4 regions of the Paenibacillus odorifer genome follow, and region 1 is predicted to be linked to each of the others. Evidence: riboswitches for the same ligand, from Rfam matches in the RefSeq annotation. Region 1 holds a riboswitch; each other region holds the start of a gene.

The links. Region 1 has a riboswitch for cyclic di-GMP ahead of PODO_RS03150 (transglutaminase-like domain-containing protein). Riboswitches for the same ligand answer to the same signal wherever they lie in the genome.
Region 2: linked by a shared signal. The riboswitch ahead of PODO_RS29020 (NPCBM/NEW2 domain-containing protein) and the one ahead of PODO_RS03150 (transglutaminase-like domain-containing protein) in region 1 are both predicted to bind cyclic di-GMP.
Region 3: linked by a shared signal. The riboswitch ahead of PODO_RS04610 (glycosyl hydrolase) and the one ahead of PODO_RS03150 (transglutaminase-like domain-containing protein) in region 1 are both predicted to bind cyclic di-GMP.
Region 4: linked by a shared signal. The riboswitch ahead of PODO_RS10165 (DUF6612 family protein) and the one ahead of PODO_RS03150 (transglutaminase-like domain-containing protein) in region 1 are both predicted to bind cyclic di-GMP.

Annotation. Positions count from the first base shown of each region.
Region 1 covers NZ_CP009428.1:726,847-730,058, forward strand. Annotated here, with positions in the region: gene PODO_RS03135 (glycosyltransferase family 2 protein) at 1-410, shown strand, start outside; gene PODO_RS03140 (GtrA family protein) at 397-804, shown strand; gene PODO_RS03145 (class D sortase) at 907-1,572, shown strand; cyclic di-GMP riboswitch class I at 1,686-1,768, shown strand; cyclic di-GMP riboswitch class I at 1,843-1,923, shown strand; gene PODO_RS03150 (transglutaminase-like domain-containing protein) at 1,937-2,746, shown strand; rRNA gene PODO_RS03155 (16S ribosomal RNA) at 3,114-3,212, shown strand, end outside.
Region 2 covers NZ_CP009428.1:6,646,797-6,650,008, reverse strand. Annotated here, with positions in the region: gene PODO_RS29030 (EAL domain-containing protein) at 1-937, shown strand, start outside; gene PODO_RS29025 (hypothetical protein) at 1,048-1,620, shown strand; cyclic di-GMP riboswitch class I at 1,778-1,864, shown strand; gene PODO_RS29020 (NPCBM/NEW2 domain-containing protein) at 2,123-3,212, shown strand, end outside.
Region 3 covers NZ_CP009428.1:1,089,573-1,092,784, reverse strand. Annotated here, with positions in the region: gene PODO_RS04615 (glycosyl hydrolase) at 1-210, opposite strand, end outside; gene PODO_RS04610 (glycosyl hydrolase) at 364-1,914, opposite strand; cyclic di-GMP riboswitch class I at 1,927-2,006, opposite strand; gene PODO_RS04605 (sugar phosphate nucleotidyltransferase) at 2,143-3,212, opposite strand, start outside.
Region 4 covers NZ_CP009428.1:2,402,833-2,406,044, forward strand. Annotated here, with positions in the region: gene PODO_RS10155 (HAMP domain-containing sensor histidine kinase) at 1-148, opposite strand, end outside; gene PODO_RS10160 (response regulator transcription factor) at 145-816, opposite strand; cyclic di-GMP riboswitch class I at 1,130-1,221, shown strand; gene PODO_RS10165 (DUF6612 family protein) at 1,339-2,187, shown strand; gene PODO_RS10170 (NADH-dependent flavin oxidoreductase) at 2,300-3,212, shown strand, end outside.

The sequences.
Region 1 (3,212 bases):
CTATGGTGGAATATGAACGGGAAGAACGTTTTGCCGGAGAAACCAAATATCCGCTGAAGAAAATGATTCGTTTTGCGTTAGATGGCATCACCTCTTTTTCACATAAGCCGCTTAAGATTGCTACGTATATTGGATTCTTCCTTTCATTCTCTAGCTTTCTCTATTTATTTTTCGTCTTGTTTCAAAAGATATTTTTCACCTCCTGGACGGTTCCGGGCTGGGCTTCCATTGTAGGCGTCAATCTGCTCTTTAACGGTATCGTTCTGATGCTGTTAGGTGTGATTGGGGAGTATATCGGACGGATTTATGACGAGTCTAAAGATAGACCGCTATACATTGTTAGTGAGACTAAAGGCTACCAGAACGAAGAACAACTGGACCGCCGGAAGGACCACAATGATGTCAGATAAGAACTTGCGTGCTGCATTCATACAGTTCCTTAAATTTAATGCCGTAGGTTTGCTCAATACGCTTATTGATTTTGTGATTTTCACATTGTTGAATTCACTAGGGATGGTATACGCATTGGCGCAGGTGATCTCCTATAGTGCAGGTACGGCGAATAGCTTTATTTTGAATAAAAAAGTAACCTTTCGTGATCGCAACCGGGGGAATAAAGAAGGCTTCGACCGCGTGCAGCTGGTCAAGTTTATCGTGCTGAATCTGGTAGTGCTCGGAATATCACTGCTGCTAATGCATCTGTTGACAGACAGACTAGGTATTCAAGTCTTGATCTCAAAGGTGCTGGTTACATTTATCACGGTGATCATCAATTTCTTTGGAAGTCGTAAATGGGTATTTTAAACATTAATTTCAGGCAGAAGGAGTTGCTATGCTTAAAGGCAAGTAGCTGTTTCTGCTTGATTTGTATATAACCATAGAAACAATATACGGAGGTGAATAACATTGCGTAAATTCTCCTATCTACTCATACTGGCTGGGATACTTATCATGTTATATCCGACAGCTAACGAATGGTACAACGACAGGCAGCAGGAGAAGTTATTAGAAACGGCTGAACTAAGCACTGCCGATAGTACTCCCCAGCCAGATTTGAAGAGCAGGTATGCTGAAGTTACTCAGCTGTTAGCAGAGGAATCGGTTCTGGATGCTCAGGCACAGCCCCAACCCCAAGAGACAGAAAAGCCTGAACCGGAGATTGAGGTCGGTGGCAAAGTAATCGCACTAATTGAAATCGGTAAGATTGATTTGAAGCTGCCTGTATTAGAAGGGGCTACAAAAGCTAATATGAAACATGCTGCAGCCCATATGAAAGAAACGGCACCCCTTGGAGAGATCGGAAATGCTGCAATCGCGGCGCATCGGGCTAGAACTACGGGTCGTTTGTTTAACAGATTGAATGAGGTTGTTGTGGGGGATGTTATCACGGTAAAGACTAGTGATCAGGTGTTTAACTATGAGGTATACGATATTTCTGTTGTAGATCCGAGTGATGTCTCCGTTCTTGACGGGAATGACAAGGATAAGATTCTTACTCTGATTACATGTGATCCGCTAGTGAATCCAACGCATCGGCTGATTGTTCATGCCAAATTAACAAAAGGAGAATAGTGAATGACAAGAAAACACAAATACCGGGAGATATTTATAAAATAATGGGTAATCTAGTAAATTAGGTCTTGTTCACAACTATAAATATGATAGTATTATACTATGAAAGCTAAACACGATAACGGCAAACCTTCCGAAAGGTAGGGACGCAAAGCTAAAGGGCCTTTTCCCGAAAGGATGGCAGCCAGCTACCGAATGAAGAGGCTTTTTTTGTTTGTTTCAAATGGATTCTATCAACTATATCTAGTAAAGCTAGAACAGATAGAGCTTATACGATAACGGCAAACCTATCGAAAGGTAGGGACGCAAAGCTAAAGGGCCTTCCCGAAAGGATGGCAGCCAGCTACCGAAAGGAGTTTTATCCGTGAAAAAGGTTTATTTTATGCTGGTGGCGCTGTTCGTCCTAATGACTTCAGTTCCGGTAAGTACAGCTCAAGCTGCAAGTGCAGATGCCAGCTGGTTGATTACATCCAAAGTGGCTCAAGGTGTTATTGGTATTAACTATGATATTCCGAAAGATAAAAGAATCAAACTCATGATCACCAAAGATAACAGCAGCTATACTTATAACTTGTATGCTTCTGGACAAGCTGAGGACTTCCCTTTGCAACAAGGAAATGGGACTTATAAGGTTTCGGTTCTGGAGAACACAACCGGTAATAAATACAAAGCGTTATATTCCGAAGTAGTAGACGTAACCATGAGTGACTCGAATTCCGTATATTTGGGCTCCGTACAGAATGTGAAATGGAGTTCTTCTGATAAAGCGATTGTCAAAGCTAAACAATTAGTACAAGGCAAAACAACAGACGAAGAGAAAGTTAAAGCGATCTATAACTATGTAGTTGCGAATGTACAATATGACTACTCTCTTGCTAATAGTGTAACTACTGATTATATTCCAAGCATCGATAAGACATTGACTACTAAAAAAGGGATTTGCTATGATTACGCTTCTCTTTTTGCCGCAATGCTGCGGAGTGTAGATGTTCCTGCTAAGTTGGTAATGGGGAATACAAGCTACGTTACGCAATATCATGCCTGGAACGAAGTATTGCTTAATGGGAAGTGGGTTACCATTGATACTACAGTGGATGCAGGACTTGCAAAGAGTGATAAGAAAACCGATTTAATTAAAGCCTCAAGCAAATATACTGCGGCAAAATACTATTAAATTCGCCGCTAGAAACATAACTCTATTAAATAAACAACTAGCTTAATTATTAAGCTAGTTGTTTATTTTTATATTAGGGGTTGCTTTTCTATTAATAGTTGGGGTATTATAGGTAAGCGTTGTTAGACAGCGTACAGGCGATACAGACGAGGCTGATAAAAAGCTTCGAAAAATAAAGCTTGCATTTCTGAAAACAACATGATATATTATAAGAGTTGCTGCTGAGACATTAAACGGCGCCAACGAGAACTTGATCTTTGAAAACTGAACAACGAGTGAGTAGGAAATCACGCAAGTGATATCCAAAATTAGAGAATTAATTTTCTCGTCAGATGTTTCAAAATGAGCATATGGCTCTTTTCAATACTAATTGGAGAGTTTGATCCTGGCTCAGGACGAACGCTGGCGGCGTGCCTAATACATGCAAGTCGAGCGGAGTTACTTTGAAAGCTTGCTTTCGAAATGA
Region 2 (3,212 bases), 890 kb from region 1:
GCCTCATGGTGAGCTTAATCTTAGGGTTTTACCTGAGGTTATTCATCACTTGAGTAGAAGTAATACGATACATAAGTTAGAAGAAAATGTGATTACGATTAAGGAAGCTGAAGCGCGAGATCTTCTAGATTTCTGTAACGATCATATGGAGTCCGGGAAAATTGAATTTCGTATAGATGACCAAGCATGGAGACCTCTATCCGAGATGTCTACTGTAATGGATATGAAGTGGATTGATGAGGTTATCACTAAGGGTCTTGTTACTTGTTACTTCCAACCGATTGTGAACGTAAGGGAAGAGATTTTTGCATACGAGCTTTTATCGAGATTTAAAAAAGAAGATGGATCCCTTATCTATCCTAATGAGATCTTTGCGGCAGCACGGAATCGTGGGCGTTTATATGCTTTAGACCGGTTATGTAGAATGACTGCCGTAAAATATGCTGCGCCCTTAAATAAAAAAACGTTTATTAATTTTATCCCTACATCAATTTACGCTCCAGAGTTCTGCTTAAGATCAACGGTTGAATTGGCTAATCAATTAGGTGTCGATCCCTCTCTTTTTGTCTTTGAAGTTGTTGAAACGGAGAAAGTGGATGATCTCGCTCATTTGAAAGCTATTTTAACATATTACAAGGATCGGGGATTTGAATACGCTTTAGATGATGTTGGGGAAGGCTTCAGCACAATCGAGATGTTATTGGAGCTTAAACCTCATTACATGAAGTTAGATATGAAATATGTTCAAGGCGTGTCCAGTGATCCGAACAAACAGAAAATAGCTAAACAATTTTTAGAAAAGGCTTTAGAAATCCAATCTGTTCCTTTAGCAGAAGGTGTGGAGTTTAGAGAGGACTTTGAATGGCTTAAGCAGAGTGGTTATCAGTTGTTTCAGGGATATTTATTTGGAAAGCCTGATCCTATTCCCAAACAGTAATCCTAATGAGTATATATCGGTCCAGAGGATGAGATGAATTTCAGGTCAGAGTCTGAGTACAGCCAACCCCCGGGGTTGTATAATTTAGGTAATTTGAAAAGGGGGACGGGATGGATATGAAATGGCATCAATTTGTAACGCGCTGGGCGGATTCTAGGGGCTTTGATGGACGAGAAATTGATTATCAATGGCCTTCTCCCTCATTTCCGGTCATCAGTATTCGTAGTAATTTAGGGCGATACTCAGGTCAAAAGTATGGTCATGGAAGTAAACCCCGTGTAAAGACAGCCGTTGGTTTAATCGCTATTGGAGATGTAGCTGTCGGATTGATTTCCATAGGTGCGATAAGCGTGGGCGTACTTTCCTTAGGAGCAATATCACTGGGAATGTGGTTAGCGATCGGAGCAATAGCACTTAGCTGGCTTGGCTTCGCAGTGGGAGCGATTGCGATTGCAGGAGTGGCTGTAGGAGCGATCGCAATCGCGGAAAAAGCGTTGGGGGCCATCGCCATAGGGGATACGGCGTTTGGTGCGATAGCGATAGGCAGGATCGCTGGGGGTGCCATAGCTATCGGACAATGGGCATATGGTGTAATCGCAGTTGGCGAACATGGTTTCGGATTAATTCCCATCACGGGCGATGTGTGGAATTGGTTCCGGCGTTTGTTCGGATCGGGGAGTTAAGTAGACCTCCAGTCCTAAAGGATCCCATTCTCTTCCGGAATATTCGATAAATAATATCTATCACATAAGAAAAACTAATTGCAATTACCTATACTCATTTCATACCAATTAATCATGCGATCAGATCTAGGCTTATGTTACTCTTTGAATGTATTCGAAACTTCATAGGCAAACCTATGGAAATGTAGGGACGCAAAGCTATAGGGACTAAGGTTATCATAACTATTGTCAGCCAGCTGCCAAAGAGTGTGTAACGCTTTTTGTTAAAATATAAGAAAGTATAAGTTATACACCTATACTTAATATCTTATATTTCTCGCTTAAACGCTTACCGTCCTTATAAGGACGCCGAAGGCGTTTATGCTTGTTAAGGTTTAATAAAAATTAAGTCTTAATTTTTAGGCGACTTTATACGCAATCAAGCTACTCTTTTGGGGTAGTTTTTTTTGTGCCCATTTTTGGGCACTGGAGAGATTCATATGACATCTGGGGGTAAGAAGAGATGAAGAAAATGATTGCGATCGCTACATCGGCGGCCATGTTGGCCAGTTTTTCGAGTGAGGCAGGTTATGCTTTAGCAAGTGAGGCAAGCAAGGTAAAGGTAACAAAAACAGTCGCGCAAAGTAAGGTCAACTTATTAAGCAACGCTTCGGTTATTCCGTTTGAGCTGTACGGCAAGGATGTTCTAAATGCCTATAATGAGGTTTTTAGAATGAATCCAGCAAATATTAAAACCATCACAAATAACGGTGGCAACTACTCAGGCTCACCTATAGCTAAGGCTATGGATGGGGATATGAGCACGCATTGGGAGACTGGCAAACCGAATAGTTCAACGTTTACGAATGAGGTTGTGTTTGTTTTCAATGAGTCCGCTGAATTAAATAGAATGGTATATGCCGCTAGGCAATCCGGTGCTAAGGGTAAAGGCTTTGCTCAAGAATTTGATATCTATGGCTCCACTACAGATGCGGGCGATTTCACACTCGTGTCTTCTGGGGAATATACAGGCTCAACCGGTGATGTAGTGGAGATTCAGTTTGTACCTACGGCCTTTAAGAGACTTAAATTTGTCTACAAAAAAGCAAACCAGGATTGGGCGAGTGCAGCTGAGTTTTCTTTTTATAAAGAGGATAGTGTCTCTGCTAAAATGAAAAATTTATTTACAGATGATACCTTGAGCCAAGTTAGTACAGCCTTTGATACGGCAGAGAAATTAACAGCTTTAGAAAATGAAGTACAAGCACATCCACTGTATGCGCAGTTTAAAGAAGAGATAGAGAATGCAAAGATCCTTTTGGAGAACCATCAGGTAGAGGTAACAGCAGCCAAGGTTTCGAAGCTAAAAGGGTATGGTACAGCCTATGAAAATGCCTATAGCCAAGCTTATAGAATGCCAAATGCAAACGTATCAAAAGTAACGGTGAACGGTGGAAGCTACCCAGGTACGAAGCCTGAATATATGCTGGATGACCAGCCCACTACGCATTGGGAAACGAACAAAAACAATGATGCAAGCTTCACGAATGAAGTCGTGTTTGAACTAGCGCAAGCGGAAGTGCTGGACAGAGTGGCTTTTTTGGCTAGAGATA
Region 3 (3,212 bases), 360 kb from region 1:
CCCTTTGCCACGTAGATTCACCAAATTACTCAGCAGTTGCTTAGCCTCTTCAGAAGCCGATGGATTACTGGGTATAACCGGAGGTAAAGAGGAAGAAACACTCATAGCCTTCGGAAGACTCTTAACCTCTCCCCAAGGCAGCAAGGAAAAAATAATAAACACCGGTAACATAGTAAACAACAATCTGTTTTTCTTATAATATTTACGCAAATAAATCCTCCTTTCGGTAGCTGTACTGCCTCTACAGGTGCTAAATAAACATACCTGTTATCGGACAATCGTCTTCTGACCTAATGAGGACTATAGCTTAGTAGCTCTGCAATAATGCAGAGCCACTAAGGATCGACCTTTAATTTTCATCAATCAGGAGACATCCGGAAGAAAAAGTGCACTTGCTGGAACTGTCTCTTTAGCTTGACTAGCACTTTCCCACATCAAGCGGACTCTCGCATCGCCTTCATTCTCGTAATACTCCACCTTGATATCGTATAGCCGACCAGCCTTCAGCGTTATAGTGCCCTTACGCTCAGTACCACTTTGCTTAGTCCAACTATCAATCACGGATTCCCCATTCACCCAGACACGGATACCATCATCTGAGGTAGTGTAAAATGTATATTGCTCATTATATAACGGCTTAATTTTACCGCTCCAACGTATGGAGAAACGATCAATCCCGAGGGAGGCATCCGGCGAGCCTTGCCGCCAATTGAAATCGATTATTGCATCAGTTCTATTAAGAGCTGCTGCTCCCGACAACAACATGTTGTTGTAATACTCTCCTGCAAGCCCCTTCGCGAGAGGAATTGCTGCCTCCCCCTCTTCTTCGGAAGGTGCCGGCGCTGGTGCGGCGCTAGGTGTCGGTGCCAGACCAGTATTTAATTTATCTCTGGTCAGGGTGTAGTTGCTATTCATAAATGTTTTGATTGTGTCTGCACTGTTATTTTCGTAAAGCATTTTTCCCCAGCTCATCATATACGTCCATTTACTTTGCGATTGCTGAAGCTTCTCCAGATTAGGCATTTCACCATTCTCCCCGATCGCAATCGGTTTGCCTGCGGCTAGACTCAACAAGCTGTCATAGTATTTTTGCTGGTAATCATTTTCGTATATATCTGCTGCCAGAATATCTACTTTATCAGCACCTGGATAAGTTAGCGCATAAGGATCTGACCAAACATTGGGAGCATTCGGACTCCATACCCATAACAAATTATTTAATTTATGAACGTTAACAAAACGGTCATACATTATATTCCATAGTTTAGAAAAGTTATTTTTCTTCCCCCACCAGAACCAGTTCCCGTTCATTTCATGATAGGGTCTCCAAAGCACCGGAACATTGGCATCGCGCAAGCTTTTTAAAGAGACTGCCACCTTATCAAGCTCAGCGATCAGATTATTATATTGCTTGGTACCCGGTGTAACGTAACTATCGAACTCACTCTGGCTGAGTGTTTTTTTCACATTATCCCAGTCATAAGAGGTGCCCGGCAGGTTAGCATGAAAAGTCATAGCTACGATCCCGCCCGCTTTATTCCAGTTGATGGCGCTGTTCACCACATTTTGACGTTGCCAAGCCATCGTTGCTTCGGACTGACCACTGATCGCACCCATTTCATAACCGTGAAGAGCCGCATATTGTCCGCTGGTTCCCTTCAGCATATTGTTAATTTCATCTGGACTTTCTAAATAGTCATGTTGACCAGCAATAATGCCTTTTCCTGAGATCGAGTAAAAATAGTTAAGCAGCTTTACGGCTTCAGGTGAGGCACCTGGGGTAACTGGCGTTCCAGAATTTGAAGCAGCTATGACAATAGACGGCGAAATCCCAACAGCAAGCGGAAGTGCAGTCAGAAACAGGACGAGTGACAGAAATGCACCAAACAATCGATACGTACGGTAAGCTTTCAAAATATTCTCCCTTTCGGTAGCCAGGCTGCCACTCTTTCGAAGGCCCTATAGCTTTGCGTCCCTACCTTTCGATAGGTTTGCCTTTTCAATTTAAGAGAAATAATCTCTCTTACCGTAAGTATCGACGACAATTAATGATATATTTAGTGTTTTTATGACTTTTTTTGATAATTGAGTCAATTTACCTGTTTCAAGAAATTTTGAATTGGTTAAATAGATAGGTTAGACCTATGAAATGAATTGTTGTAGTTCTATATCATTCCAGTCTAAAGTAATACGAATGTTATCTTCTTCTACTAATTCAGACCCCGTCTGTACCTCTATAAACTCAACATCCGTCAAAGCAAGGATCGCGTGTTTCGTTCCTTCCGGTATACGTACCACGTCCCCAGCCTTCACATTATGTTTTTTCTCATTCAGCACAATACTTGCTTCGCCGCTGACGATTGTCCAAATTTCACTACGCTTGCGATGTAATTGATAGCTGATATTATTCCCCTCGGATATAAAAATCCGTTTGGTCAGCACTTCATTGCCTTCATCATATTTCACATAATCAATAACTTTGTAATGGCCCCAGCGGCGTTCCTCGTACATCGGTCTCTGTTCAAAGGTCTTCAGCACTTCTTTAATCCGTGGGCTCTCAGCTTTATGGGTAACTAGAATTCCATCCGGGCTAGCCGCAATGATCAGATCCTTCGCACCAATTACCGTAATCGGAATGTCCAGCTCATTAATCAAGCAAGTCCCCTCAGAATCCGCCGTCACAAAACCTTTTCCTACATGCTTGCTGCTCATTTCCTCTGTCAGCGTATTCCACGTTCCAAGATCCTTCCAGAATCCATCATACGGCTGCACCACAATATGTTCTTCTTTCTCCACCACTTCATAATCAAAGCTGATGGAAGACAATAGCTTATACTGCTTCTGCAATTCTTCATATCCTAAAGGCAACCCTTTACGCTGCAAAATATCTAACAAGTACCCTAAACGGAAGGCAAACACTCCGCAATTCCACAATGCATTTTGCTCGATGAGCTGTTCTGCTTGTATGCGGTCTGGTTTCTCTTGAAAGTGACTCACCTTCATAAAACCATTCCCCCCCGCCTCTTCAGTGGTAGGAATAATATATCCGTATTTCTCTGAGGCATGTTCAGGAACAACACCCATTAGTGCCAGATTTGCTCCACTTTCCAGCATGGTCCCCTCAAGCATAGCTATGGTATCGAAAAAGGATGCTTCTACATAAGGGTCAACAGGCAATATTGCTACCGTCTCCGCTGGAGAAACACCTGCCA
Region 4 (3,212 bases), 1.7 Mb from region 1:
TTGGAACGCGTTCTACTGAAATGTAGGCGTCGTATATAAGTGCTTGACCTGCTGTTAGCGTGGACAGCACAATAAAGGTCCACAAAAACTCTTTCCATGAAAAACGCTTGGACTTGAACCGGGCATGCTGCTCCTGCCTCTTACTCATTGCAGCACTGCCTTGTAGCCAAGCCCATGCACTGTCATGATCTTGAAGTCCACACAACAAGAGAACTTGTCGCGAAGTTTGACGATGTATACATCTACGGCACGCAGGCTGGTTTCGCTGCCAATGCCCCAGAACTCGTCCATTAGCTGGGCACGGGAAAAGGTATGTTTGGGGTAGGAAAGCATTTTGTAGAGTATGTTGAATTCCCGTACCGTCACAGGGATTTCCTCATCGTTTACCGTTGCTGTCATATCATCCGCGTCCATCATAAGACTTCCTACCCTCAGTTTTTTTTCGTGGGCAATATTTGCACGTCGAAGTAAAGCGCCCACACGCATTACCAGTTCGTCCATATTGACCGGTTTGACCATGTAATCATCAATTCCAGCGCGAAACCCTTTTTGTTTTGAGGAAATATCATCACGAGCGGTAACAAAAAGAAGGGGGATCGTTTTGTTAATAGCCCTAACCGTTTCCGCAAATTCAAAGCCGTCAATCTCTGGCATCATAACGTCTGAGATGATAAGGTCATACAGGCTGTTATACATCAAATCATATGCTTCTCGTGGGTTTAAACACCCTTTAGCGTCGTATCCATTATTGCAAAGATAGGTGCAGATAATTTGATTAAGCTTTATATCATCCTCGACAACAAGGATATTAACCATGAAAATCATCCTTTCTAAGAAAACTAAAATAATTATAAGAGTTATATATTAAGAAAATGTTTGGATGGATAGAGAAACTAAAAAACATACTTATCATAGCATAGTGATATACCGAAACGGATTGATAGTATAACTCAGCTGAACCTCAGATATCTGGAAAACTTGGACGAATTGGAAAAATGCAAAACTTTAGTATTTCTTCTGAGTATCATAGCGAATTCGAATGGAAGATAAGTCGTTTACAGGTAATTATAACCATGATAAAATTAGCGGTGGGACATGCGTCCCTAATCTATTAAAACTAATTGAATGTCCGCGTTAAAGGTAAAATCATCGAAAGATGATGACACAAAGCCATGGGTCTAAAGCCTTTCGACAGAAGGAAATGATCGCCAGGCCGCCATAGGGATGTCTTATGAAGCATAAAGGATAGCTCTAAGAATATGTAGTCTATTTTGAGCTCTTTTATTATTTCGACCTATACGGCGTTACATTATCGCAAGGGGCCGAAAGGGGAAGTACATGAACAGTTTTTTCAAAACAATAGGTACTAGTTTGGCAGTAGGTGCTTTATTGCTGTCCGGAACGATCGGATGGATGTCTAATCCAGGAGTAGTGTCTGCAGCTACCTCAACAGTAGTAACCGCGGATCAGATGATCAGCAAAGTAACGGCAGCCTCCAAAGCAATAAAGAATTTCCATCTGGATGTGACCAAAAAACAGGATATTCAAAGCGGCGGGGTGCGTATCAGCAACACCAACACTCTGAAGCTGGATATCAACCGTCTGCCGAATTTTGCCGCAGCAGGCACTGTCGCTAGTAGTCTTTTAGAAACATCGTACAGTCTATATGCCAATGACAAGGAGTTTTACTATCTTGTAGACGGAAGTGAACTGATCGATGAATCTGAAGATGAAGGTTACGACGATGACGGGGAGCCGATCGATCCTGATGCACAGTATTGGCTTGGACTGGAGAAAACGGAATGGGATGCCTTTTACTCTAAAGGCCAATACGATCCTGTTTCCATGCTTGATTCGGTCAAAAGTTATAAAAAATCCATGAAAGTCAGCACGGCTGGCGCACAAACGGTCTTACAATTCACGGTAACCGATCCGACAGCAGCTAAGGGGATAATCAAACTCTATGACCAGGAGAACCTCTGGGATGGTGAGACAGTTCAACCCAAAAGCGTAACGTGGAAATTATTCGTCAATACTAAGACCTGGCAAACGGAAAAGCTGACAGTCGATCTGAGTTATGTGCTGGTAAGTGACGGAGCCAAAGATACATACACCACGAAAATCGAAGCTAAATATTCCAAGAATAATAAAGGTACAGCCATTGTAAAACCGGCCGAACTAGAATAATAAGGACGATTCATATCGAGCAAAAAGCGCTGTTCCGCTGAACAGCGCTTTTTGTTGTATTCAACAGCAGTTCTTTATTAGTTGACAAGAATAAATCATTGCTGTAATTTATATGTATGCGCATGTATATAATATTTTATCTAAATATAATTTAATGAAAGTTGGGAAAAAGATGATAGCACTAGACACAGCATTAACTTTTCGCAGAGGACTGACATTAAAAAACCGAGTGGTTATGGCTCCAATGACCACCCGAATGAGCTTTTATGACGGTGTAGTAACACAAGATGAATTGAAATACTATTCGCTAAGAACGGGCGAAGTAGGTGCGGTCATCACTGCGGCAGCAAATGTACAGGAGGGTGGAAAAGGATGGGAAGGTGAACTTAGTGTTTCCTCCGATCAATTTATTCCTAGCCTTAGCCGATTAGCATCTACTATTAAACGAAATGGAACAAAAGCTATTTTACAGCTTTTCCATGCAGGAAGAATGACAGATTCAAAAATATTGCGTGGCGTACAACCCGTTTCCTCCAGCGCCATTGCTGCCGAACGTCTGAATGCAGAAATTCCAAGAGCATTAACAGAAGATGAAATTTTCGGTGTAATTGAGGATTTTAAAAAAGCGACTCAACGTGCTATTCAAGCTGGATTCGATGGGGTAGAAATTCATGGAGCAAACACATATTTAGTCCAACAATTCTTCTCTCCACACTCCAACCGTCGTGAAGATCAATGGGGCGGAAGCTTAGAGAAAAGATTTAATTTCATTAACCAATTAGTGGATGCAGTTATTGCTGTCGTTGACAATTCAAAGGTTAAGGATTTTATTGTCGGTTATCGTTTTTCTCCAGAAGAATATGAAGAGCCTGGCATTAAAATCACAGACACCTTTTATCTTATTGATAAATTAGCTGATAAAAAGCTGGATTATCTGCATATTTCATTAGGGGATTTTAAAAAAGTATCTGCATCAGAAGATTTTAAAGAAAAATCAATCCTGCAATATGTACATGAGAAAATCA